Regions from separate parts of the Scandinavium manionii genome, predicted to be linked through region 2. Evidence: predicted binding sites of a transcription regulator. Region 2 holds the regulator's gene; each other region holds the start of a gene.
The links. The regulator PhoB, encoded in region 2, activates phosphate uptake and scavenging genes when phosphate is short. The targets are predictions, from matches to a motif close to CTGTCATAAAACTGNCNNAT.
Positions count from the first base shown of each region.

Region 1 (7,672 bases), on a different contig from region 2:
GGTGCCGTGTCAGGAGGAAACCCTGGCTCAGACCGCGCACTGGACCGCAGAACGCCGCGTGAATCATTTTGCCGGACTGGCGCTGGCCGTTAGCGGCCTGGAACAGCATCACATTAATTTTGCGCTTTCCACACCGGAGGGCACGCATGCCCTGCAGGTGAAATTCAGCACTTCGCGTCACAGCGTGGCGGTGCGCCAGGAAGTGTGCGCGATGATGGCCCTGAATATTCTGCGCCGCTGGCTGAATGGCAAAGACATCGTCAGCGATCACGGATGGGTCAACGTGGTGGAGGATCTGTTCCTGCCCGTCTGAGGCCTCAATGCGTGCCCGGATTTTCCCGGCGCGTGAATCACAACAGCGCCTGCGCCAGCAATGAAATCGGATGTTCACAACGTTTGCTTGTGGACATCTCGATTTGCCATTTACAGGTCTCGCAGTCGGTGATCACGACATCCGCACCGCTGTCTTCAATCTGGCGGAACAGCGGGGCGCCAATGGCCTGCGAAGCGTTGTAGTTTTCGGATTTAAAGCCGTACGTCCCGGCAATCCCGCAGCACTGTGAATCCAGCACCACCACTTCAAGCTCCGGAATGCGCCGCAGCAGTTCCAGGGTATAAATCCCCCAGCCCATTTTTTCCATGTGACACGGCGTGTGGTACACCACTTTCAGCGGCAATCGTCTGAGCGGTAACGTCTTTCCGCTATCCAGTTGTTTCCACAACCAACGGGTAGCCAGTTCAATATTGTCGCGCACATCGTGATTATCGATATCCAGCAGATGCGGGTATTCATCGCGCAGGGTGAAGGTGCAGGTCGACGAGGTGGCGATGACCGGAAGCCGCTTTTCCAGCACCGCGTTACGCAGCGAAGCGACGTTGACCTGCGCCTGTTTGCGCGCTTTATCGATAAAACCGTTGGCAATCAGCGGCACGCCGCAGCACTTCTCTTTTTCCAGCAGTTGCACGCCGACGCCCATCGCATTCAGCACGCGGATCAAATCTTTGCCGAGCTGCGGATGGTTGTAATTGACGTAGCAGCCGTGGAAAAACGCCACCTGTTCGTCGTACTGCGCCTGCTGTTTCGCCACCTGGCGATACCCGCGACGGAAGGTGCCTAAACCGTATTTCGGCAGCGTGCGGCGATGATCGATTTTCAGCGCCGTATCAAGCAACCTGCGTACCGGTTTCAGCCCGGTGGTGGCGTTAATGATCGGCGCAAACGGCGTCGACAGCGTGCCCATCAAATCGGTGTGGCTGAGGATAGCATCTCGCAGCGTCGGTTTTTGCAGGCTGAACTGCGCCCGCGCGCGCTGAATAATGTCGCCAATCTGCACGTCTGACGGGCAGGCCACTTCACAGCGCTTGCAGTTGATGCAGTATTTCAGCGCGTCGTCATACAGCGCGCCGTCTTTTAGCCGCAGGCGTTCACCGTCCGGCCCGGCCTGTTTAGGGCCAGGATAACGCGGGTTCACACGACTCACCGGGCATGCCGTGGTGCAGACCGTGCATTTGATACAGCTGTCAAAACGGGTATCGCTCATGAGCAGCCTCCGGCAAGTTCGGCAATCTGACGCGCTGCGTGCAGGGCGGTGACGGCGCTGACGCCGCCTGCGCAGCCCTGTGAAATGCCATCAAAGCCCCCGAGCACGCCACCAATGGCAAACAGATTGTTGAAGCGTTGTCCGTTGCGCCGTGGGCGCAGCGTGGCGTCGACCTGCACGCCAAAGCGCTGCCACGGCTGCGGTTCAAAGAAATCCCCGTGGGTCCAGCTTTCTCGCGGCGAGGATTGCTGCACATCCAGCCCGAGTACCGGTTCGATAACGTCTTCGCGGCTGGCAATCAGGCCATTACTGAAAAAGCTGCCGCTGGCGAGTACGGCAAAGCGCGTCCGGAACGGCACGTCGCCGTGGTTTCGGGTGGTGATGGCGGAGATATTTTGGCCGTCGTGAATCACATCGGTGACGACGTCGCCCGCCAGCCACATGCCGCCGTTTTTGATGAACTGGCGCTGCAATGCCGTATGCAGCCGAATGCCCGGCACCGACGGCGGCAGCGTTGGCAGCAGCGAAAGTGGGCAAGGAAGCGTTTCATTCAGCCAGCGCCAGAGGCCATCGTCATTCAAACCAAAACAGGCAGGCAGTAATAGTCTGTCGCTCACCTGCGCGTGGGGCTGTAGGGCATCGTGCAGGCTGCGCCACTGTCCGTCGTCGTCAAGCAGTCGTGCCAGATTCACCGAGCGAAATTCAGAGGCGTTGTCACGTAACAGGTCGAGCTGCGGGAGATCAATTTCACACACGCGGGCCTCAACGCCCATTTTCTCCAGCGAGGCCGCCACCAGATGCGGCTGAAAATCAAGGAAGCCGCTGATGCCCACCACGGTGACGCGTTCCCCTTTGTGCGGCGCGAGTGCGATATCGGGCGGTGTGAGCCACGCCTGACGCAGCGTGCCGATGGGCGTGATGCGCTGATGCGGTTGGTCGACGCAGCCATGCATGGCAATGTTGCAGTCGCGCAGCAGCGTTTCGGTTTGCTGCGCATAGTCGAGCACTTGAGTGGTGCCGATCAGGCTGTAAGGATGACCCGGTTCGCTCTGGCGCAGCGCATCCAGCGCTTCTCGTGGCGTGCGGGTTACACAATGGGCCAGTAAATCCATCGAGCCTGACGAGAAATGCAGCCCGCTCTGGCCGCGGCTGATAATGGCGCAGCGCAGCCCTTGTCGGGTGAGCGACAATCCGCACAGCAAACCTGCCAGCCCGCCGCCAATAATGACGGTATCAACGTTCATCGTGATGCTCCTTTTCCAGACCGCACAGCCCTTGCCACACCCAACGGGTAAATTCGCTTTCACGTAATGCATCGCCCCAGGCGATGGGTTGCACGCCACGCCAGCGCTCGTTTAAAAATTCAGAAAGTTGAGTCAGCGACTGCGCAGGCGTGGTGACCTGATAGCGGTGCAATAGCGCGGCGGCGCGACAGGCGCACAGTTCCCCCTGACAGGTGCCCATGCCCACGCGGGTACGGCGGCGTAAATCGAGCAAGTTTTTCACGCCAAGATTTTCCACCGCGTACTGCACCTCGCCGGCGGTGACCGACTCACACTCACACACCAGGCTGCGCTTCAGGCGGGAATCACCAATCGATGCGGGGGTGCGGTCACCATGGCGGTATACCGCTGAACCGCGTAGCGGTGCGGGTAGCGAGACAATTTTATGCAGCGTTTTCTCGGTTGGATCCTGAGAGCCGGGCAGGGGAGTATCCGCGGTGGTACAGGGGGCGTTGTGATTCAGCTTGCGACAGACCGCATCGGTGGCCATTTCCGCCATTAAACGGTAGGTCATCAACTTACCGCCGGTGATAGTGATAAACCCTTCCAGCCCGTCACGCACGGCGTGATCGAGCAGCACAATGCCGCGACTGACATTACGCCCACTCGGATCATCGTCGCTGGCGACCAGCGGTCGCACACCGCAGTATGCGCGCAGAATGCGGGTGGTGGCGATGGACGGGGCCAGCTTTTCGCCTTCGCGCAGCAGAATGTCCACTTCCGCCGCCGTGACCCGGTTGTCGTCGATGTCACGATAGTCAATGTGTGTGGAGGTGGTGCCAATCAGGGATATGGTGTCGCCGGGCACCAGAATGTCGGCGTCGGCAGGTTTGCGGCAGCGGTTGATGACGTGCTGGTTGATGCGGTTTTCGAAGATAAGCAGCGAGCCTTTGGCCGGGAACATACGCACGCTTAAATCGGCATATTCGGCGATGCGCTGGCCCCAGATACCGCCCGCATTGACCACGACCTGGGCATGTAAGTTTTCGCTGGCGTGACGCGTGCGGTCCCATATTGTCACGCCGCATACGCGATCGCCCCGGCGAATCAGGCCGGTGATCTCGCTGCCGGTACGGATGACCGCCCTGTGTTCGCGTGCATCGAGCATATTGGCTGCGGTGAGACGGAACGGATCGACGGTGCCATCGGGAACGCTGACCGCGCCAATAAGATTGGGATTCACCGCAGGCTCCAGCGTTAGGGCTTGAGCTGGCGTTAACGGTTGGGCGGGAATATTCGCCGCGAGGCAGGCTTCAATAAACTGATGCTGATAATCGAGGGAGTCTTCCGGCAGGGTGATGAACAGCCCTTCCGTGGCCTCGATACAGTGGCGCGCAATGCGTTTCAAAATCGCGTTTTCCGCGATGCATTCCCGGGCTGATTCCGCATCCGTCACCGCGTATCGTGCGCCGCTGTGCAGCAGGCCGTGATTGCGCCCGGTGGCGCCGGTGGCGATATCATTCCGTTCGACCAGGATGACCTTAAGTCCGCGCAGGCTGCAGTCCCGGGCGATCCCGGCCCCGGTGGCCCCGCCGCCGATGATGATGACATCGGCTTCGCTGGAGGTAGAGAAACTCATACTGATCCCTCAATGTTCGTTTTCTTCCATTTAGCCACATTAAGAATATGGTTTGTTTGATATCGAGCATATTCGAGCATAAATCGAAAGTGAAACGTGATTCCGTGCTCATAATGGAATGTTTGTCATAAATATGTAACATTCTGTGCGACGTTTCACAGTATATAGACAACACTTTTCCTACCATCCAGCCGCAATGGCGCACCGCGAGCTGCTCGCGCCGGAGACGTCCTTCTGATAACGATGGCCACGGAGGCTACAATGCTCAGTATTTTCAAACCTGCCGCGCATATCGCGCGATTGCCTGATGCGCAAATAGATGCTCACTATCGCCGCCTGCGCTGGCAAATTTTCCTCGGGATTTTCTTCGGTTATGCCGCCTACTATCTGGTACGCAAAAACTTCGCGTTAGCAATGCCTTACCTTATTGAACAGGGTTTTTCGCGCGGTGATTTAGGCTTTGCACTGTCAGGAATTTCCATCGCTTATGGCTTTTCGAAATTCATTATGGGCTCGATCTCTGATCGCTCGAATCCGCGTGTATTCCTGCCTGCAGGACTGATTCTCGCGGCGGCAGTAATGCTGTTCATGGGCTTCGTGCCGTGGGCAACGTCGAGCATTATGGTGATGTTCGTTCTGCTGTTCGTGTGCGGTTGGTTCCAGGGGATGGGCTGGCCGCCGTGCGGGCGCACGATGGTGCACTGGTGGTCGCAGAAAGAGCGCGGCGGGATTGTCTCAGTGTGGAACTGCGCGCATAACGTCGGCGGCGGGCTGCCACCACTGCTGTTCCTGTTGGGGATGGCGTGGTTTAACGACTGGCATGCGGCACTGTATATGCCTGCATTCGGCGCGATCCTGGTGGCAATTGTTGCCTTTGCGCTGATGCGTGACACGCCGCAGTCCTGCGGGCTACCGCCTATCGAAGAGTATAAAAACGATTACCCGGACGACTACAGCGAGAAGAATGAAGAAGAGCTGACCGCGAAGCAGATTTTCATGCAGTACGTGCTGCCGAACAAGCTGTTGTGGTACATCGCCGTCGCCAACGTGTTTGTCTATCTGCTGCGCTACGGCATTCTTGACTGGTCTCCAACCTACCTGAAAGAAGTGAAGCATTTCGCACTGGATAAATCCTCGTGGGCGTATTTCCTGTATGAATATGCGGGGATCCCGGGCACGCTGCTGTGTGGCTGGATGTCGGACAAAGTGTTCCGTGGCAATCGCGGGGCGACCGGCGTGTTCTTTATGATTCTGGTGACCATTGCAACCATCGTTTACTGGCTCAACCCGCCGGGTAATCCGGGGGTGGATATGGCTTGTATGATTGTCATCGGCTTCCTGATTTACGGCCCGGTGATGCTGATTGGTCTGCATGCGCTTGAGCTGGCACCGAAGAAAGCAGCGGGCACGGCAGCGGGCTTTACCGGGCTGTTTGGCTATCTCGGTGGTTCCGTGGCGGCGAGTGCGATTGTCGGTTATACCGTCGATTTCTTCGGCTGGGATGGCGGCTTTATGGTGATGATTGGCGGCAGTGTGCTGGCGGTGATTTTACTGCTAGTGGTGATGGTCGGCGAAAAACGTCATCACGCAGCGTTGCTGAACAAACGTCACGGCGGATAATGCCGCCGTGGATGCCGACTGACCTGTGGCGTGATGACCCACTGCACCTTAAACGCGGAAGACAGCGGAGCCGGGTGCAGTGTTTATATTTTTTCTTCTGCCGTTAATGTTTTCATACAGGCCTGAAGCAGACCTGACGGGCTGCCTTCCACAGGAGGGTCTCGGGTCAGAAGCGAAATTTGTCGGTAAAAGGTGGGGGCCAGCGCTACTGACCGTAAATCGGGTCCCATCGTCTGTATTGTCAATTCAGGCAGTAGTGCAATACCTAATCCCTGGCGAATAAAGCTGATGGCGGTATCCGGATGGCTGAATTCATATTTAACGAGCGGTTCAATGTTCCTCTCTTTAAATAACGCCATGATGCTTAATTCATAACCTCCTTTGCTGACGATCAGCGGCTCACCCGCCAGCGCGTCAATCATAACAATATCATTCGCCGCCAGAGGATGGCTCTCCGGTACCACGACGGTAAATTTATCCTGATAGACGGGGACGGCATGCATTCCCTTTACCGGAGAATGAACAAAACCCGCATCAATATTTTCACTACGCAGTGAGTCAATAATCGCGGCACTGTTCTCTTCATAGGGGATAATTTTGATCGTCGGGTGATGTTTTTCGAAGTAGCGTATCACCGCCGGCAAAATACAGGCGCATACGCTGGGAAAGCAGCCAAGACGTAACGTACGCACCGGGTCCTTTTTCTCCTGCCAGGCTATCTCCTTAATGGCATTCACTTCGCGAGTGATGTTGCGCAGATGGGCAACGATCCGATCGCCTGCCGCCGTGAGTTGAATAGCTTTTCGTCGGTCACGGATCAGAATGTCTACCCCGAGCTCTTGTTCCAGCGCGGCAATCGCCTGGCTGATGGCGGACTGCGTCATGTAGAGGCGTTTACTGGCCTCGGTAAATCCATTGTATTCCAGTACGGCCAGCAGAGCGTGGACCTGTGTCAGCGTCATTAGTATTCTCTAATTAATATGATTAAAACGATTAATTTCTTTAATAGTGTCTCTTTATTTATAATCGCAGTCTCTTAATTACATCACATTTTGCCGCATCCGCGACGCGCGCATAGATATTGCACGTTGCCTGCCTGCGTCTTCTGAACAGGTTGTTGAAGATGAAAGAAAAATTATGGACGAAAGATTTTTGGGCTATCACCACCATTAGCTTCATTATTTTCTTTGTCTTTTATGTGCTGCTGACGCTACTCCCTCTCTATATTTCTGACCGTCTGCATGCTTCACCCGATAAAGCGGGCTTATTAGTCACCTGCTTTTTAGCTGCGGCGATCGTCATTCGCCCTTTTGCCGGGCAGTGGGTGGGAAAATATTCAAATAAAACTATTCTGGTGCTCTCTTCTCTGGCTTTTTTGGTGGTCACTGCGCTCTATCCTGTTTGCCATTCCATTGAATCCCTGCTGTTTATCCGGGTGCTTCATGGTATTACGTTTGGTGTTATCACCACGGTAAAAGGGACGATTTCCGCGCGGATGATCCCGGCCTCCCGACGTGGGGAGGGCATCAGTTTTTTCTCTTTGGCAATGGGGCTGGCGATGGTCGTCGGGCCGTGGGTTGGCCTGAATATGGCGCGCTGGAGCGCGTATACTCCGGCCTTCTGGCTGTGTACGGGCGTATCTCTGGTGT
Region 1 is NZ_JALIGC010000039.1:326,683-334,354, forward strand. It holds gene MUU51_RS16015 (nicotinamide mononucleotide deamidase-related protein YfaY) at 1-313, shown strand, start outside; gene glpC (anaerobic glycerol-3-phosphate dehydrogenase subunit GlpC) at 351-1,541, opposite strand; gene glpB (glycerol-3-phosphate dehydrogenase subunit GlpB) at 1,538-2,785, opposite strand; gene glpA (anaerobic glycerol-3-phosphate dehydrogenase subunit A) at 2,775-4,403, opposite strand; gene glpT (glycerol-3-phosphate transporter) at 4,665-6,023, shown strand; gene MUU51_RS16040 (LysR family transcriptional regulator) at 6,107-6,985, opposite strand; gene MUU51_RS16045 (MFS transporter) at 7,147-7,672, shown strand, end outside.
Region 1: a site for PhoB is predicted at 4,526-4,545, ahead of glpT (glycerol-3-phosphate transporter). Genes of this name have one in related genera too.

Region 2 (7,672 bases):
GCCTGGCGCTTCTCCAGTTCGGTTTTGGCTTCTTTATGCTTTTCAAACACCATCGCGGAAATCTGGCCGTAAATCTCAGTGCCGGTCAGCTCCTCCAGCAGTTCGGCGCGCTCTTTCGGTTCGGCGTTGAGGAACGCGGCGAACTGGCCTTGAGAAAGCATCATTGAGCGGGTGAAGCGGCCATAATCCAGCCCGGTCAGCGAGGCAGTCAGATCCAGCTTGTCTTTGACTTTTTCGGCCAGTATTTTACCGTCGTCGCAGCGGGCCAGCTCCACGCGTGGGGCTTGCAGGTTGCCATCGGGCTGATTGCGCGCGCGGTTCTGGCTCCAGAAGGCGCGGTAGGCCACGCCTTTCACCTCGAATTCCACTTCCGCCAGACATTCGGCGGTATCGCGGGTCATCAAATCGTTTTGTGATTGTGACAAGGTGCTGAGACGCGGCGTTTTGTGGTACAACGCCAGACAGATGGCGTCGAGGAGGGTGGTTTTACCCGCACCGGTCGGGCCGGTAATGGCAAACAGACCGTTGCTGGCGAAAGGCTCGGCGGTGAAATCAATTTTCCACTCGCCCTTCAGCGAGTTGAGGTTTTTCAGCCGCAGACTCAAAATTTTCATGGCTGTTCCTCCCCGGAAAGCGCGTGCACCGTTTCGTTAAACAGCTGATGCAGGCGCTGTTGCTGCGGTTCTTCCAGTGCTTCCAGCGCCAGGCGGCGCGCAAAAACCTCTTCGACTTTCAGTTCGCTTAGCGTTTCGCGATGTTCGCTGGCCATAATGCGCTCGCGCTGTTCGCGACTGCGGCGCACCAGTAGCACTTCAACCGGTAGCTCGTCGGTCAGGGCCTGAATTTTTCGCTGGATGTCGTGCAGATATTCGTCGCTGGTGATTTCGATATCGAGCCACACCGGCGAGGGGGCATCGCCATCGCGCCACTGCGTCAGTTGCTCGCTGATGCTGGCGAAATCGCCTTTCAGCACCGCCAACTGCTGCGTCACGGGCACCTCCAGCGGCGTCACTTCCGCCAGTTTTCCATCGTTAAAACTCACCAGATTGACGGTTTTCGCTTTGCCTGTTTCATCGAAACTCAGGGAAATCGGCGAGCCGCAGTAGCGAATGTGCTCGCTGCCGCCAATTTTTTGCGCCCGATGGATGTGGCCGAGGGCAATGTAGTCCACCGGCGGGAAGTTCTGCGCCGGGAAGGCGTCGAGCGTGCCGATATAAATGTCACGTACCGCGTCACTTTTACTGGCGCCGACGGTAGTCAGATGGCCACTGGCGATGATTGGCAGCGGGCGATCGCCACGTAGTTCGCAAGCCTGCTGATATTGCTGCTGATAGTAATCAGTGATGGCCTGTAATAAATGTTGCTGCTTTTCCCCGGCGGAGGAACCGGCCTGGCTGACGATGACATCGCGTGGACGCAGAAACGGCACCGGGCAGAAAATCGCCCCAGGGGTTCCATCGCGATGGTTGAGCACGCAAGGGGCCATCCCGCTTCCGGCGACCACGGTGGTGTTCAGGAACGCGAGAATATCGCGGGATTCGTTGAGCGTGGCGACGGAATCATGGTTCCCCGCCAGCACCACCAGATGACAGCCGGTTTGCTGCAATTTCACCACGAAACGGTTGTAGAGTTCGCGCGCGTAGCTCGGCGGTGAACCGGTGTCGAAGATATCACCGGCCACGATAATGGCATCCACCTCGTTCGCCTGTGCGGTTTCCAGCAGCCAGTCGAGAAAAGCATCGTGCTCAGCGGCACGGCTTTTACTGTAGAAATTCTGGCCGAGGTGCCAGTCGGAGGTGTGTAGGATGCGCATAGTGGGCCCGTGGCTGAAAAGCGAGGCCGTCATTATATACCCTAAATAATTCGAGTTGCATCGAAGCGGCAAGCTTGCTTCCCCCCTGGAGCATAGATAACTATGTGACTGGGGGGGCAAGCGCAGCCAATGAAGAGGCAGCTGGAAATATGACGGGTAAAAACATTTAGGGATAACAGGGCGATGACCGCAGTCATTCAGTGTAATAATGTGAAAAGGCTCTATCATAAATCTGTCATAAATCTGACGCATACTTACGCCGAATAAGACGCCGCTTACAGGCACATGACTAATAACACAGGATTTATAATGGCGAGACGTATTCTGGTCGTTGAAGATGAAGCCCCAATTCGCGAAATGGTGTGCTTCGTCCTGGAGCAAAATGGCTTTCAGCCTGTAGAAGCAGACGATTATGACAGTGCTGTAAACCAACTGAACGAACCGTGGCCTGATTTAGTCTTGCTCGACTGGATGCTGCCAGGTGGCTCGGGCATTCAGTTTATCAAACACCTCAAGCGTGAAGCGTTAACGCGCGATATTCCTGTGGTGATGCTGACCGCGCGTGGCGAAGAAGAAGATCGCGTGCGGGGCCTGGAAACCGGCGCCGACGATTACATCACCAAGCCTTTCTCCCCGAAAGAGCTGGTGGCCCGTATCAAAGCTGTCATGCGCCGTATCTCGCCGATGGCGGTAGAAGAGGTTATCGAAATGCAGGGCCTGAGCCTTGACCCTTCTTCCCACCGCGTCATGACCGGTGAAAACCCGCTGGACATGGGGCCGACCGAGTTTAAACTGCTGCACTTCTTTATGACTCATCCGGAGCGCGTATACAGCCGCGAACAGCTGCTGAATAACGTCTGGGGAACGAATGTGTATGTAGAAGACCGGACGGTGGATGTTCACATTCGTCGTCTGCGTAAAGCGCTGGAACACAGTGGTCACGACAGAATGGTACAAACCGTTCGCGGCACGGGTTATCGTTTCTCCGCCCGTTTCTGACAATTGACTGGAGTGTGACCCGTGCTTGAACGGCTGTCATGGAAAAGGCTGGTTTTTGAGCTGATCCTCTGTTGTATTCCGGCCCTCATTCTGGGGGCGCTATTCGGGTATTTGCCATGGTTCTTACTGGCGGCGGTGACCGGGCTACTTATCTGGCATTTCTGGAATTTACTGCAACTTTCATGGTGGCTATGGGTTGACCGCAGCATGACGCCACCGCCGGGCAAAGGCAGCTGGGAGCCGCTGCTGTATGGGCTGCACCAGATGCAGATGCGTAATAAAAAGCGCCGTCGTGAGCTGGGGAGCCTGATCAAACGCTTTCGTAGTGGCGCTGAATCGCTGCCTGATGCGGTGGTGCTGACCACCGAAGAAGGGGCCATGTTCTGGTGTAACGGCCTGGCCCAGCAGCTGCTGAATCTACGCTGGCCGGACGATAACGGTCAGAACATCCTTAACCTGCTGCGCTACCCTGAATTTTCCCGCTATCTCAAATCTCGCGATTTCACCCGGCCGCTCAACCTGGTGCTCAACACCGGGCGACATCTGGAAATTCGCGTCATGCCCTACAGTGAAAAACAGCTGCTGCTGGTGGCACGTGACGTTACTCAGATGCACCAGCTGGAAGGCGCCCGCCGCAATTTCTTCGCCAACGTCAGCCATGAATTACGCACGCCGTTGACGGTGCTGCAGGGCTATCTGGAGATGATGCAGGAGCAAGCGCTGGAAGGCGCGCCGCGTGAAAAAGCGCTGCACACCATGCGTGAGCAAACCCAGCGTATGGAAGGCCTGGTGCGCCAACTGCTTACGCTGTCACGCATCGAGGCGGCTCCGCTGGCGGCATTGAATGAAACTATCGACGTGCCAATGATGCTCAGGGTGATTGAGCGCGAGGCGCAGACTCTCAGCCATAAGAAGCACATTCTGCATTTCGACATTGAGGATTCACTGCAGGTGCTTGGCAGCGAGGAGCAGTTGCGCAGTGCGATGTCGAATCTGGTGTATAACGCGGTGAATCATACGCCGGAAGGCACTGAAATCACCGTGCGCTGGCAGCGCGAGCCGCACGGCGTATTGTTCAGCGTGGAAGATAACGGTCCTGGCATCGCGCCGGAGCATATTCCGCGCCTGACGGAACGCTTCTACCGCGTCGATAAAGCCCGCTCGCGGCAAACCGGCGGCAGTGGTCTGGGGCTGGCAATCGTGAAACATGCGGTAAATCATCACGAAAGTCGCCTTGATATCGAAAGCACGCCGGGTAAAAACACCCGCTTCAGTTTCTTACTGCCGGAACGTTTGATTGCCAAAAAAAGCGTCTGATGATTCGGGTGTCAGGAAAGATTGACAAAGACCGGCGCAAGCCGGTTTTTTTGCTTTCCAGTTAACCAAGCGGTGGATAATTATCAAACGCCTGTTGCTTTTTTGTTCGCATGATTAGCCAGAGGTTTTTCTAATATCTGGTCAATCATGCTAACTCGAAACTCGATATTGCTATAATCCTCTGGTTTTGCGATCCCTTGTTGCTTTAAAACGTTATAAGCGTTTAAATTGCCCCCAATGCAGTCGCGGTCTGACTGCTTTCGCGCGCTAAACCCAATAACAATTCTTCGTGCGTGATTATCGGGAGTATTTCCCACTGCTTTGTTCGCTCTTGCCGTTGTTCTGTTCCACTGGAATAAATCGACGCTTTTACTTTCAACACCACATCCACAGGCAGTAAAGAGTTTATGACCCATCAGTTAAAATCTCGCGATATCATCGCCCTGGGCTTTATGACCTTTGCGTTGTTCGTTGGCGCAGGCAACATTATTTTCCCTCCTATGGTGGGTTTGCAGGCTGGCGAACACGTCTGGACGGCGGCCTTTGGTTTCCTGATTACGGGCGTTGGCCTGCCGGTTCTGACTATCGTTGCATTGGCGAAGGTCGGCGGTGGCGTTGACAGTCTCAGCACGCCAATCGGTAAAGTGGCCGGTATTCTGCTGGCAGTGGTGTGTTATCTCGCCGTCGGGCCGCTGTTCGCCACGCCGCGTACCGCAACCGTTTCTTTCGAAGTAGGCATCGCGCCGCTGACGGGTGACGGCGCACTGCCGCTGCTTATCTACAGCATTATCTATTTCGCGCTGGTCATTCTGGTTTCACTGTATCCGGGCAAACTGCTCGATACGGTGGGTAACTTCCTGGCACCGCTGAAAATTATCGCCCTGGTGGTGCTGTCCGTGGCTGCCCTGATGTGGCCGGCAGGCTCCATTAGCCATGCGCTGGATGCCTACCAGACCGCGCCGTTCTCCAACGGTTTCGTCAACGGCTACCTGACCATGGATACCCTTGGCGCAATGGTATTCGGCATCGTTATCGTTAACGCCGCACGTTCTCGCGGTGTGACCGAAGCGCGTTTGCTGACTCGTTACACCGTCTGGGCGGGCCTGATGGCGGGCGTCGGCCTGACGCTGCTGTACCTGGCGCTGTTCCGTCTGGGTTCAGACAGCGCGACGCTGGTCGATCAGAACGCCAACGGCGCCGCTATCCTGCACGCATACGTTCAGCACACCTTTGGTGGGGCAGGCAGCTTCCTGCTGGCAGCGTTGATTTTCATCGCCTGCATGGTAACGGCGGTTGGCCTGACCACAGCGTGTGCCGAGTTCTTCTCTCAGTACCTGCCGCTGTCTTATCGTTCACTGGTCTTTATCCTCGGTCTGTTCTCGATGGTGGTGTCCAATCTGGGCCTCAGCCACTTGATTCAGATTTCGGTTCCGGTGCTGACAGCGATTTATCCGCCATGTATCGCACTGGTGGTATTAAGTTTTACCCGCGGTTGGTGGCATAATTCGTCCCGCGTGATTGCCCCGGCGATGTTTATCAGCCTGGTGTTCGGTCTGCTGGACGGTGTTAAAGCCTCTGCATTCGCCGATATTCTGCCAGCCTGGACCGCGCATTTGCCGCTGGCTCAGCAAGGTCTGGCCTGGCTGATGCCGACTATCGTTGCCGCCGTTCTGGCAATGGGATGGGATCGCGCAGCAGGCCGTCAGGTGACCTCCAGCGCGCATTAATTAGCGGGCGAGGATTGAAATTAACCACGGGGCCATTGGCTCCGTGGTTTTGTTTTTTGTACAGGCAGTGGAATTTATGGAAACCAACAACAAGCTAAAGCGTGGGCTAACCGCCCGTCACATCCGCTTTATGGCGCTCGGATCGGCAATTGGTACTGGTCTTTTTTATGGCTCGGCAGACGCCATCAAAATGGCCGGTCCCAGCGTGCTGCTGGCGTATCTTATTGGCGGCGTTGCCGCTTACATCATCATGCGCGCACTTGGCGAAATGTCGGTGCACAACCCGTCTGCCAGCTCGTTTTCTCGCTATGCGCAGGACAACTTAGGCCCGCTCGCGGGTTACATCACCGGCTGGACCTACTGTTTTGAAATCCTGATCGTGGCCATCGCTGACGTCACCGCGTTCGGCATTTACATGGGCGTCTGGTTCCCGGCGGTACCGCACTGGATTTGGGTGCTGAGCGTCGTGTTGCTGATTTGCTCCATCAACCTGATGAGCGTGAAGGTCTTTGGCGAGCTGGAATTCTGGTTCTCGTTCTTTAAAGTCGCCACCATTATCGTAATGATCGTCGCCGGTTTCGGCATCATCATTTGGGGGATAGGCAACGGCGGGCAGCCAACCGGCATCCACAATCTGTGGAGCAACGGCGGATTCTTCAGTCATGGCTGGCTCGGTATGGTGATGTCACTGCAAATGGTGATGTTCGCCTACGGCGGGATTGAAATCATCGGCATCACCGCCGGTGAAGCGAAAGACCCGCAGACCTCCATTCCGCGTGCGATTAACTCCGTGCCGATGCGTATCCTGGTGTTCTATGTGGGCACGCTGTTTGTGATCATGTCGATTTACCCATGGAACCAGGTCGGCACCAGCGGTAGCCCGTTCGTGATGACCTTCCAGCACATGGGGATTACGTTTGCCGCAGGCATCCTGAACTTCGTGGTGCTGACCGCGTCGCTGTCGGCGATTAACTCTGATGTCTTTGGTGTGGGCCGTATGCTGCACGGCATGGCGGAGCAGGGCAGTGCGCCGAAGGTGTTCGCTAAAACCTCGCGTAACGGCGTGCCGTGGGTGACGGTGGCGGTCATGACCGTCGCGCTGCTGCTGGCGGTGTATCTGAACTATATCATGCCGGAAAATGTGTTCCTGGTGATTGCCTCCCTGGCAACGTTCGCCACCGTCTGGGTGTGGATAATGATCCTGCTGTCACAAATTGCGTTCCGCCGTCGTCTGTCGCCGGAAGAGCTGAAGGACCTGAAGTTTAAAGTCCCTGGCGGCGTGTTCACCACGATCGTCGGCCTGCTGTTCCTGGTGTTTATCATCATGCTGATTGGCTGGCATCCGGACACCCGCATTTCGCTGTACGTTGGATTCGCGTGGATTGTGCTGCTGCTGATTGGCTGGCAGTTCAAAACGCGTCGCGACCGTCAACTGTCCAGCGCGCAATAATGTCAGGCCCGGCGGCATTCGCCGCTGGGTTTGCCTCGCCTCAGAACTGGTATTTATAGGCTAACAAAAAGCGTTTATCGGGATCGGCGATATAGGTATTGTTATCCTGGATATAGGTCATAGCCCTGAACGAGTGATGAGTGTTGATCGAATAGCCCGCGCCTATCCCGCCAAAATAACCAGAATAATTGTCTCCGGCATCGTTCTTCGAACCATAAGAGCCTGCCATAAACGCCATCAGTCGCCACTGAGTGGACAACGGTTTAAGCACAAAAGCACCCAGATAACCGCTGCTACCGGAGATATCCGTAGGGGCGAAACCATTCTCAGGCGAAGGTGAGCCATTAAATCCCTCTTGTGAACAGG
Region 2 is NZ_JALIGC010000040.1:781,537-789,208, reverse strand. It holds gene sbcC (exonuclease subunit SbcC) at 1-614, opposite strand, end outside; gene sbcD (exonuclease subunit SbcD) at 611-1,813, opposite strand; gene phoB (phosphate response regulator transcription factor PhoB) at 2,123-2,812, shown strand; gene phoR (phosphate regulon sensor histidine kinase PhoR) at 2,834-4,129, shown strand; gene MUU51_RS21455 (hypothetical protein) at 4,213-4,545, opposite strand; gene brnQ (branched-chain amino acid transporter carrier protein BrnQ) at 4,537-5,856, shown strand; gene proY (proline-specific permease ProY) at 5,933-7,306, shown strand; gene MUU51_RS21440 (hypothetical protein) at 7,347-7,672, opposite strand, start outside.

Region 3 (7,672 bases), on a different contig from region 2:
GATCTTTATAATCTGGCGCAAAAACGCCGCTTTGAGCGCTATCAGTACGCGCTCAAAGTACTTGAGCGTCCGATGGATTTTACTGGCAACGATACCTTCAATCTTGACCGCACCAAATCGCCGTGGCCAAAAGATGACACTGAGTTGAACGCGCTGTGGGATGGCAAAGTCAAATATGACGAGCTGAGCCTTAAGCTTGCCGGTAAAGACGAAAAAGAAATTCGTGAAACGCTGACCCGTCGCTACAAGTTCGCGATTCGCCGTCTGGTTCAGACCAACAGCGAAGACGTGTTCTCTCTGGCGATGACCGCGTTTGCACACGAAATCGATCCGCACACCAACTACCTTTCCCCGCGTAACACCGAGCAGTTCAACACCGAAATGAGTCTTTCTCTGGAAGGTATCGGGGCTGTGCTGCAAATGGATGACGACTATACCGTGATTAATTCCATGGTGGCGGGTGGTCCTGCGGCGAAGAGTAAAGCCATTAGCGTTGGCGATCGTATCGTCGGCGTTGGCCAGACCGGTAAAGGGATGGTTGATGTTATCGGCTGGCGCCTGGATGACGTTGTCGCCCTGATCAAAGGGCCGAAGGGTAGCAAAGTGCGCCTGGAAATTCTGCCTGCCGGTAAAGGAACGAAAACCCGCACCATCACGCTGACTCGCGAGCGCATTCGCCTCGAAGATCGCGCCGTGAAGATGTCGGTGAAAAACGTCGGCAAAGAGAAAGTTGGCGTGCTGGATATTCCTGGTTTCTACGTGGGTCTCACCGATGATGTGAAGGTGCAGCTGCAGAAACTGGAAAAACAAAACGTTACCAGCGTCGTTATCGATCTGCGTAGCAACGGCGGTGGAGCACTGACCGAGGCGGTATCGCTTTCTGGTCTGTTTATCCCGTCTGGCCCGGTAGTGCAGGTGCGTGATAACAACGGCAAGGTACGCGAAGACAGCGATACCGACGGCGTTGTGTATTACAAAGGCCCACTCGTCGTGCTGGTTGACCGCTTCAGCGCGTCTGCATCTGAAATCTTCGCGGCGGCTATGCAGGATTATGGGCGCGCTCTGATTGTCGGTGAGCCTACCTTCGGTAAAGGCACCGTGCAGCAGTATCGCTCGCTGAACCGCATCTACGATCAGATGCTGCGCCCAGAGTGGCCAGCGCTGGGTTCTGTGCAGTACACCATTCAGAAGTTCTACCGCATCAACGGCGGCAGTACTCAGCGTAAAGGTGTGACGCCAGATATCATGATGCCAACCGGCAGCGAAGAGACAGAAACCGGTGAGAAGTTTGAAGATAACGCTCTGCCGTGGGACAGCATTAATGCTGCGACCTACGTCAAAACGGGCGATATGATGCCGTTTGGTCCAGAACTTCTGAAAGACCACAATGACCGTATCGCGAAAGATCCGGAATTCCAGTACATCGTCAAAGATATTGCCCGTTTCAATGCGCTGAAAGAGCGCCGCAATATCGCTTCACTGAATTACGCACAGCGTGAGAAAGAGAATGAGGAAGATGACGCGACGCGCCTGGCCCGCATTAACGATCGTTACAAACGTGAAGGCAAGCCACCGCTGAAGAAACTGGACGATCTGCCGAAGGATTATCAGGAGCCCGATCCGTATCTGGATGAAACGGTCCATATCGCCAATGACCTGGCAAATATGGAAAAAGACCGGCCCGCGGTAACACCAACCGCCAGCAAATAACCCCCCAACAGGCACATGAAATTGTGCCTGTTTTTTTTCTTTCTAAAGCGTGCGTCAGCGAGATGCAACACAATGTAAAGTTGTGTTTTTCTCGTGACTTAGCGACCTCTGATAGTTGAAAATTGGCGTAAGACCCATACCATATGGGTAATCGCATAGTGCGTTTTGTTACAACGAGGTTAAAGAAAATTATGATGCGAATCGCGCTCTTCCTGATGACCAACCTGGCGGTTATGGTCGTGTTTGGGCTGGTGCTAAGCCTGACAGGAATTCAGTCTAGCAGCATGACGGGCCTGCTTATCATGGCGCTGCTTTTCGGTTTTGGTGGCTCGATTGTGTCGCTATTAATGTCGAAATGGATGGCGCTGAAATCGGTAGGTGGTGAGGTTATAGAACAGCCGCGCAATGAAACTGAGCGCTGGCTGATGAACACCGTCGCGCAGCAGTCTCGCCAGGCGGGTATTGCCATGCCGCAGGTTGCAGTGTATCACGCGCCGGATATCAACGCCTTCGCGACCGGTGCACGCCGTGATGCGTCGTTGGTTGCCGTGAGTACGGGCTTGTTGCAGAACATGAGCCGTGATGAGGCCGAAGCAGTCATCGCGCACGAAATCAGCCACATCGCCAACGGTGACATGGTGACCATGACCCTGATTCAGGGCATCGTGAACACTTTTGTTATCTTTATTTCTCGTGTTATTGCGCAGATTGCGGCCGGTTTCCTGGGCGGCAACCGTGATGAAGGTGAAAGCAGCAACGGTAACCCGCTGATTTACTTTGCGGTAGCGACAGTGCTGGAGCTGGTGTTCGGTATTCTCGCCAGCATCATCACCATGTGGTTCTCCCGTCATCGAGAGTTCCACGCCGATGCCGGTTCAGCCAAACTCGTGGGCCGCGAGAAAATGATTGCGGCGCTTCAGCGCCTGAAAACCAGTTACGAACCGCAGGAAGCCAGCAGCATGATGGCGTTTTGTATCAATGGCAAAGCGAAGTCCATGAGCGAACTGTTCATGACGCACCCGCCGCTGGACAAACGTATCGAAGCGCTGCGTAGCGGCGAGTACCTGAAATAACGAATTCACAGCACGACCCTTAAAGCAAAGCGCCGCTCAGCGGCGCTTTTTTTACGCCTGGATCAGGGGACAGCCCGAGGCTGGGCGACGCGAAGGCCACTGAAAATGGCGGCGATAACCGCAAGGGATCCTGCCAGTAAAAGCGAAGTGTGCGTCCCGTGCGTGCCAAACAGATTAAACATTAACGCCACCAGTGCTGCGCCAGTACTTTGCCCCAGCAGACGAGCAGTACCTAACATTCCGCTTGCGCCACCGCTGCGATTACGCGGCGCAGACGACACAATGGTGTGATTGTTCGGAGACTGGAATAACCCAAAACCGGCCCCGCACAGCATCATGCGCCAGACAATGTCGATATCCTGTGGCGAAGAGGGCAGCAGTGCCAACGCGAACAGCCCGCATGCCATTACCGCCAAACCCAATGCACCGAGGAAACCGGCGTGAACCTTTTCGATGAGATAACCTGCAATTGGGGCCATTACCATGGTGGCCAACGGCCACGGCGTCAGCAGCAGACCGGTTTCAACTTCACTGCGGCCCATAACCGATTGCAGGAAGAAAGGCAGTGAAACCAGGGCCAGCATTTGAGCGCAGAAAGAACAAATCGAGGTACAGATAGACAGTGAAAATAGCGGAATACGTAGCAAATCAACCGGCAGTAGCGGCACCGGCAGCTTCAACTGGCGACGCACAAAGAAAAAGCCGATAACCAGCATTGCCACCACTTCACTCAGCACCAGTAGCAGAGACTGCCCTTGGGCAAAGCTGCTGAGTGCCGTTATCAGTAAACCGAAGGTTAAAGCGTTCATGACCGCACTCGGCAGATCGAAACGTGATGCCTGGCTGCGGGCACCGTTAGACGGCAGATAACGCATGGCCAAAACAAACGCCACGATCCCGATCGGGACGTTAATCAGGAACAGCCACTGCCAGGATGCCACGGATAAAATTGCTGCGGCAATAGTTGGTCCTGCGGCAGAGGAAACGGCCACAATAAACGAGTTGATTCCCATCCCGCGACCGAGAAAGCGCTGCGGATAAATGAGGCGTATCAACGCCGTGTTGACGCTCATCAACGCAGCGCCTCCCAGACCCTGCGCCACGCGGGCTAGCGTCAGCATTTCCAGGGAGTGCGAAAGGGCGCAAATCAGCGACGTGCAGGTGAAGACCACCAGGCCGCATTTGTAAATTCGGCGATAGCCGAACATATCGCCGAGAAATGCCAGGGTCAGCAGCGAGATAACAATCGCGATTTGGTAGGCGTTAACTATCCAGATAGACGCGGCGGGAGAGGCGTTAAGGTCGGTAGCAATAGTGGGAAGGGCGACGTTGGCAATGGCACCGTCAAGGACGGCCATCGAAATACCAAGCACGATCGTCAGAATGGCGCCATAGCGTTGCGGCAATGGCAAACCATCAGGAGCTGTTTTTTCCATGTGAAAAATGCGTCTTTAATGAAATCATTATGCAGATAATGATTTTAGCATTGATTATTCGGCAGTATGTCGCAGATTTGTAACGAAGATGCAGAAGAGTGATTGCGGCGGACGGCGCGCGAAATTATAATAAAAAACAGTTCTGAATTTTATAAAACAGTCGCGATGAGGTGATAAATGGCAGTTGCAGATTTGGATAAACAGCCAGATTCTGTCTCTTCGGTGTTGAAGGTTTTTGGCATTTTGCAAGCGCTTGGCGAAGAGCGTGAGATAGGGATAACTGAGCTTTCACAGCGCGTAATGATGTCAAAAAGCACGGTTTATCGCTTTTTACAGACCATGAAATCGTTGGGCTACGTGGCACAGGAAGGCGAATCAGAGAAATACTCTTTGACTCTGAAACTGTTTGAGCTGGGTGCGCGCTCGCTGCAAAACGTCGATCTCATCCGCAGTGCGGATATCCAGATGCGTGAACTTTCTCGTTTGACGAAAGAAACCATTCACCTGGGCGCGCTGGATGAAGACAGCATCGTCTACATCCATAAAATTGACTCAATGTATAACCTGCGAATGTACTCCCGCATTGGCCGTCGCAATCCACTGTACAGCACGGCAATTGGTAAAGTGCTGTTGGCGTGGCGTGACCGTGAGGAAGTAAAACAGATCCTCGAGCACGTTGAGTATAAGCGCAGCACCGAGCGGACTATCGCCGATACTGAAGAGCTGTTACCGCTGCTGGATGTGGTGCGTGAGCAAGGTTATGGCGAAGATAATGAAGAGCAGGAAGAGGGGCTGCGTTGCATCGGTGTGCCGGTGTTTGACCGCTTCGGCGTGGTGATTGCGGGGCTGAGCATTTCCTTCCCGACTCTGCGTTTCTCTGAGGAGCGTCTGCACGAGTACGTCAGCATGCTGCACACGGCGGCGCGTAAGATTTCTGAGCAGATGGGTTACAACGACTATCCATTCTGAGAAACGCGTCCATAAAAAACGCCGCAATAAGCGGCGTTCTATGTTTGTGGTGTACGATTATCCCTTATCGACAACCGTTGTGCTTTTACGCAGGAGAGGGCAGTCAGTAATGCCAATAATCCCGCTGTCAGTGTGAACATATTGCGCGGTGCTGGTACCACGTGCGGTGAGATATTTACACTGTAATCCTAATCCGCCTACGTTTTCAGTGCTGCCCATCAGCACACCGTAGCCGGTTGAAAGCAAAGCAATCCAAATAATAGCCAGTACAATAATTGCACGAATCGTAAAACGCATCATATGCCTCGTTTTTGTTTCTTCCTGTACAATAGAGTAGTTCGTTCATGCCCTGAAACAAGTCGATGATTCCTAAAATGAAGCGACTCCATTACAGTTAGCCGCGGTTTAAGGTTAGCGTGCTAATCTGTTAACAAATATGGTTACCCGGAGAGTGGAGTGAAAAAGTTACGGTGGGTCATCCTGGCGGTTATCTTTCTGATTGCCTGTCTATTACTGTGGACTCAGATGATTAACGTGTTGTGCGATCAGGATGTGCAATTTTTCAGCGGTATTTGCACCATCAATAAATTCATTCCCTGGTAAAGATTTTCTCATAGGAGATTTCCTTCCTCATGCCGCCGAGTGGTAGAATGATGGCTCCAATTTGAGGTGGTGAAATGGTTGATTTAATGAATTCCGGAATGCTGAATTTGGCCTCGCTGGCAATCTCCTTGCTGGTACTGGTCATCGGGCTGGCCCTGTGGTTTTTCGTAAACCGCGCCAGTTCGCGAGCAAACGAACAGATAGAACTTCTGGAAGCGCTGCTGGATCAGCAAAAGCGTCAAAATGCATTACTGCGTCGCCTGTGTGAAGCAAATGAACCGGAGAAAGAAACGCCGGTGAAACCTGCAGAACAAGTCCAGGTAGAGCCGCAGGACAGCGATGATGATTTTATCCGTCTGGTGGCGGAACGCTGATAGCCTTCCCGGTGGTCGAACAGATTGACTGCCGGGATGCTCAATTTCGTAATGCATTGCTATAACTTATTATTATGCTTTATCACTTTTTGGTCTCATACCCTTCTTGCTATTTGTCCATGCTCTCCTTCAAAAGTTTTTAATTCTTTTACGTTATCCATTAAAGCGTTATCACAATTTATCGAAACGTTTTTATTACCCCATCATGAAGCGCTGTCATCAAATTTTCATTATTACGGTGCAGCATCAATAATATTTAATATTGATGATTAGTCTGCGCTTTATATGTGAGAGTGGCCAGGATTGAAGCATATTTATGCACAAAAATGTCTAACTATAGGAAAATGTTGCGTTTGCACGCAGACAGACTGGCAGAAGTAAACACGTTGAGCTATGGTAAAAAAGTCGTAAAAATACGCAGTCTGACGGGCTTGTGACGGTATGGTCGATGGTCGGATAAGTGATGAAACTTCGCATAATTGTGCAGATGATCATCGCTTAATGCGATGTTATGTGCGACCGATCGAGACATGTTTAAAAATGGCTTGCCATTATTTACGTAGTATGTGATAACACGTTTTGGGTTAAACGAGGTACAGTTCTGTCTATGTGTGGCATTTTCAGTAAAGAAGTCCTGAGTAAACACGTTGTCGTTGAATACCGCTTCTCTGCCGAACCTTATATTAGTGCCTCATGCAGTAATGTCTCAGTTTTAGCTATGTAAGTGCCCTCGGGCGAAGAAAACACTCTAAGGAATTTTGCAAATGGCAAAGATTAAAGGTCAAGTTAAGTGGTTCAACGAGTCTAAAGGTTTTGGCTTCATTACTCCTGCAGACGGCAGCAAAGATGTATTCGTACATTTCTCTGCAATCCAGGGTAACGGCTTCAAAACTCTGGCTGAAGGCCAGAACGTTGAGTTCGAAATTCAGGACGGCCAGAAAGGCCCAGCTGCAGTTAACGTAACTGCTATCTGATTCGAATACACTGATCTCATTTGACATCAGCCATAAAGCCTCGCACTAGCGGGGCTTTTTACATTTGTTTCTGAGTATGTCCGTCAGACCCCCGCAGTCGCGCTTTGTTGCAAAACCACATCGTTATTAGCATTGTTTATCGCTCATCCCGACCCCTTTTCACGTTAAATCATTGGGTTGTAAATCATAATCGGGAGCCGGAGTGCAAAACCATCGCCGTCACTTCACCCCAGTCCGTTTTGGCCTGGTGTGTTTAGGTATTTGTTGTTGTCTGGGGCTGCTGTTGGCCCGCGTAGGTTGGCTACAAATAATTTCGCCAGATAATCTGGTAAAACAAGAAGATATGCGTTCTTTACGTGAAGAACCCATCGATGTTCCTCGTGGGATGATCATCGACAGAGAAGGGCGCCCGTTGGCGGTGAGCGTACCCGTTAGCGCAATCTGGGTTGATCCACAAACGCTGCTCTCGAAAGGTGGCGTCGGTTACAGCGCGCGCTGGCAGGCGCTGGCTAATGCCTTACACACCTCATTGT
Region 3 is NZ_JALIGC010000033.1:148,527-156,198, reverse strand. It holds gene prc (carboxy terminal-processing peptidase) at 1-1,710, shown strand, start outside; gene htpX (protease HtpX) at 1,902-2,783, shown strand; gene MUU51_RS04660 (MFS transporter) at 2,846-4,219, opposite strand; gene kdgR (DNA-binding transcriptional regulator KdgR) at 4,397-5,188, shown strand; gene MUU51_RS04650 (YobH family protein) at 5,246-5,485, opposite strand; gene mgrB (PhoP/PhoQ regulatory lipoprotein MgrB) at 5,645-5,791, shown strand; gene MUU51_RS04640 (YebO family protein) at 5,866-6,165, shown strand; partial or broken gene MUU51_RS04635 (DUF2627 domain-containing protein) at 6,773-6,917, shown strand; gene cspE (transcription antiterminator/RNA stability regulator CspE) at 6,930-7,139, shown strand; gene ftsI2 (peptidoglycan DD-transpeptidase FtsI2/PBP3(PARA)) at 7,342-7,672, shown strand, end outside.
Region 3: a site for PhoB is predicted at 4,286-4,305, ahead of kdgR (DNA-binding transcriptional regulator KdgR). Genes of this name have one in related genera too.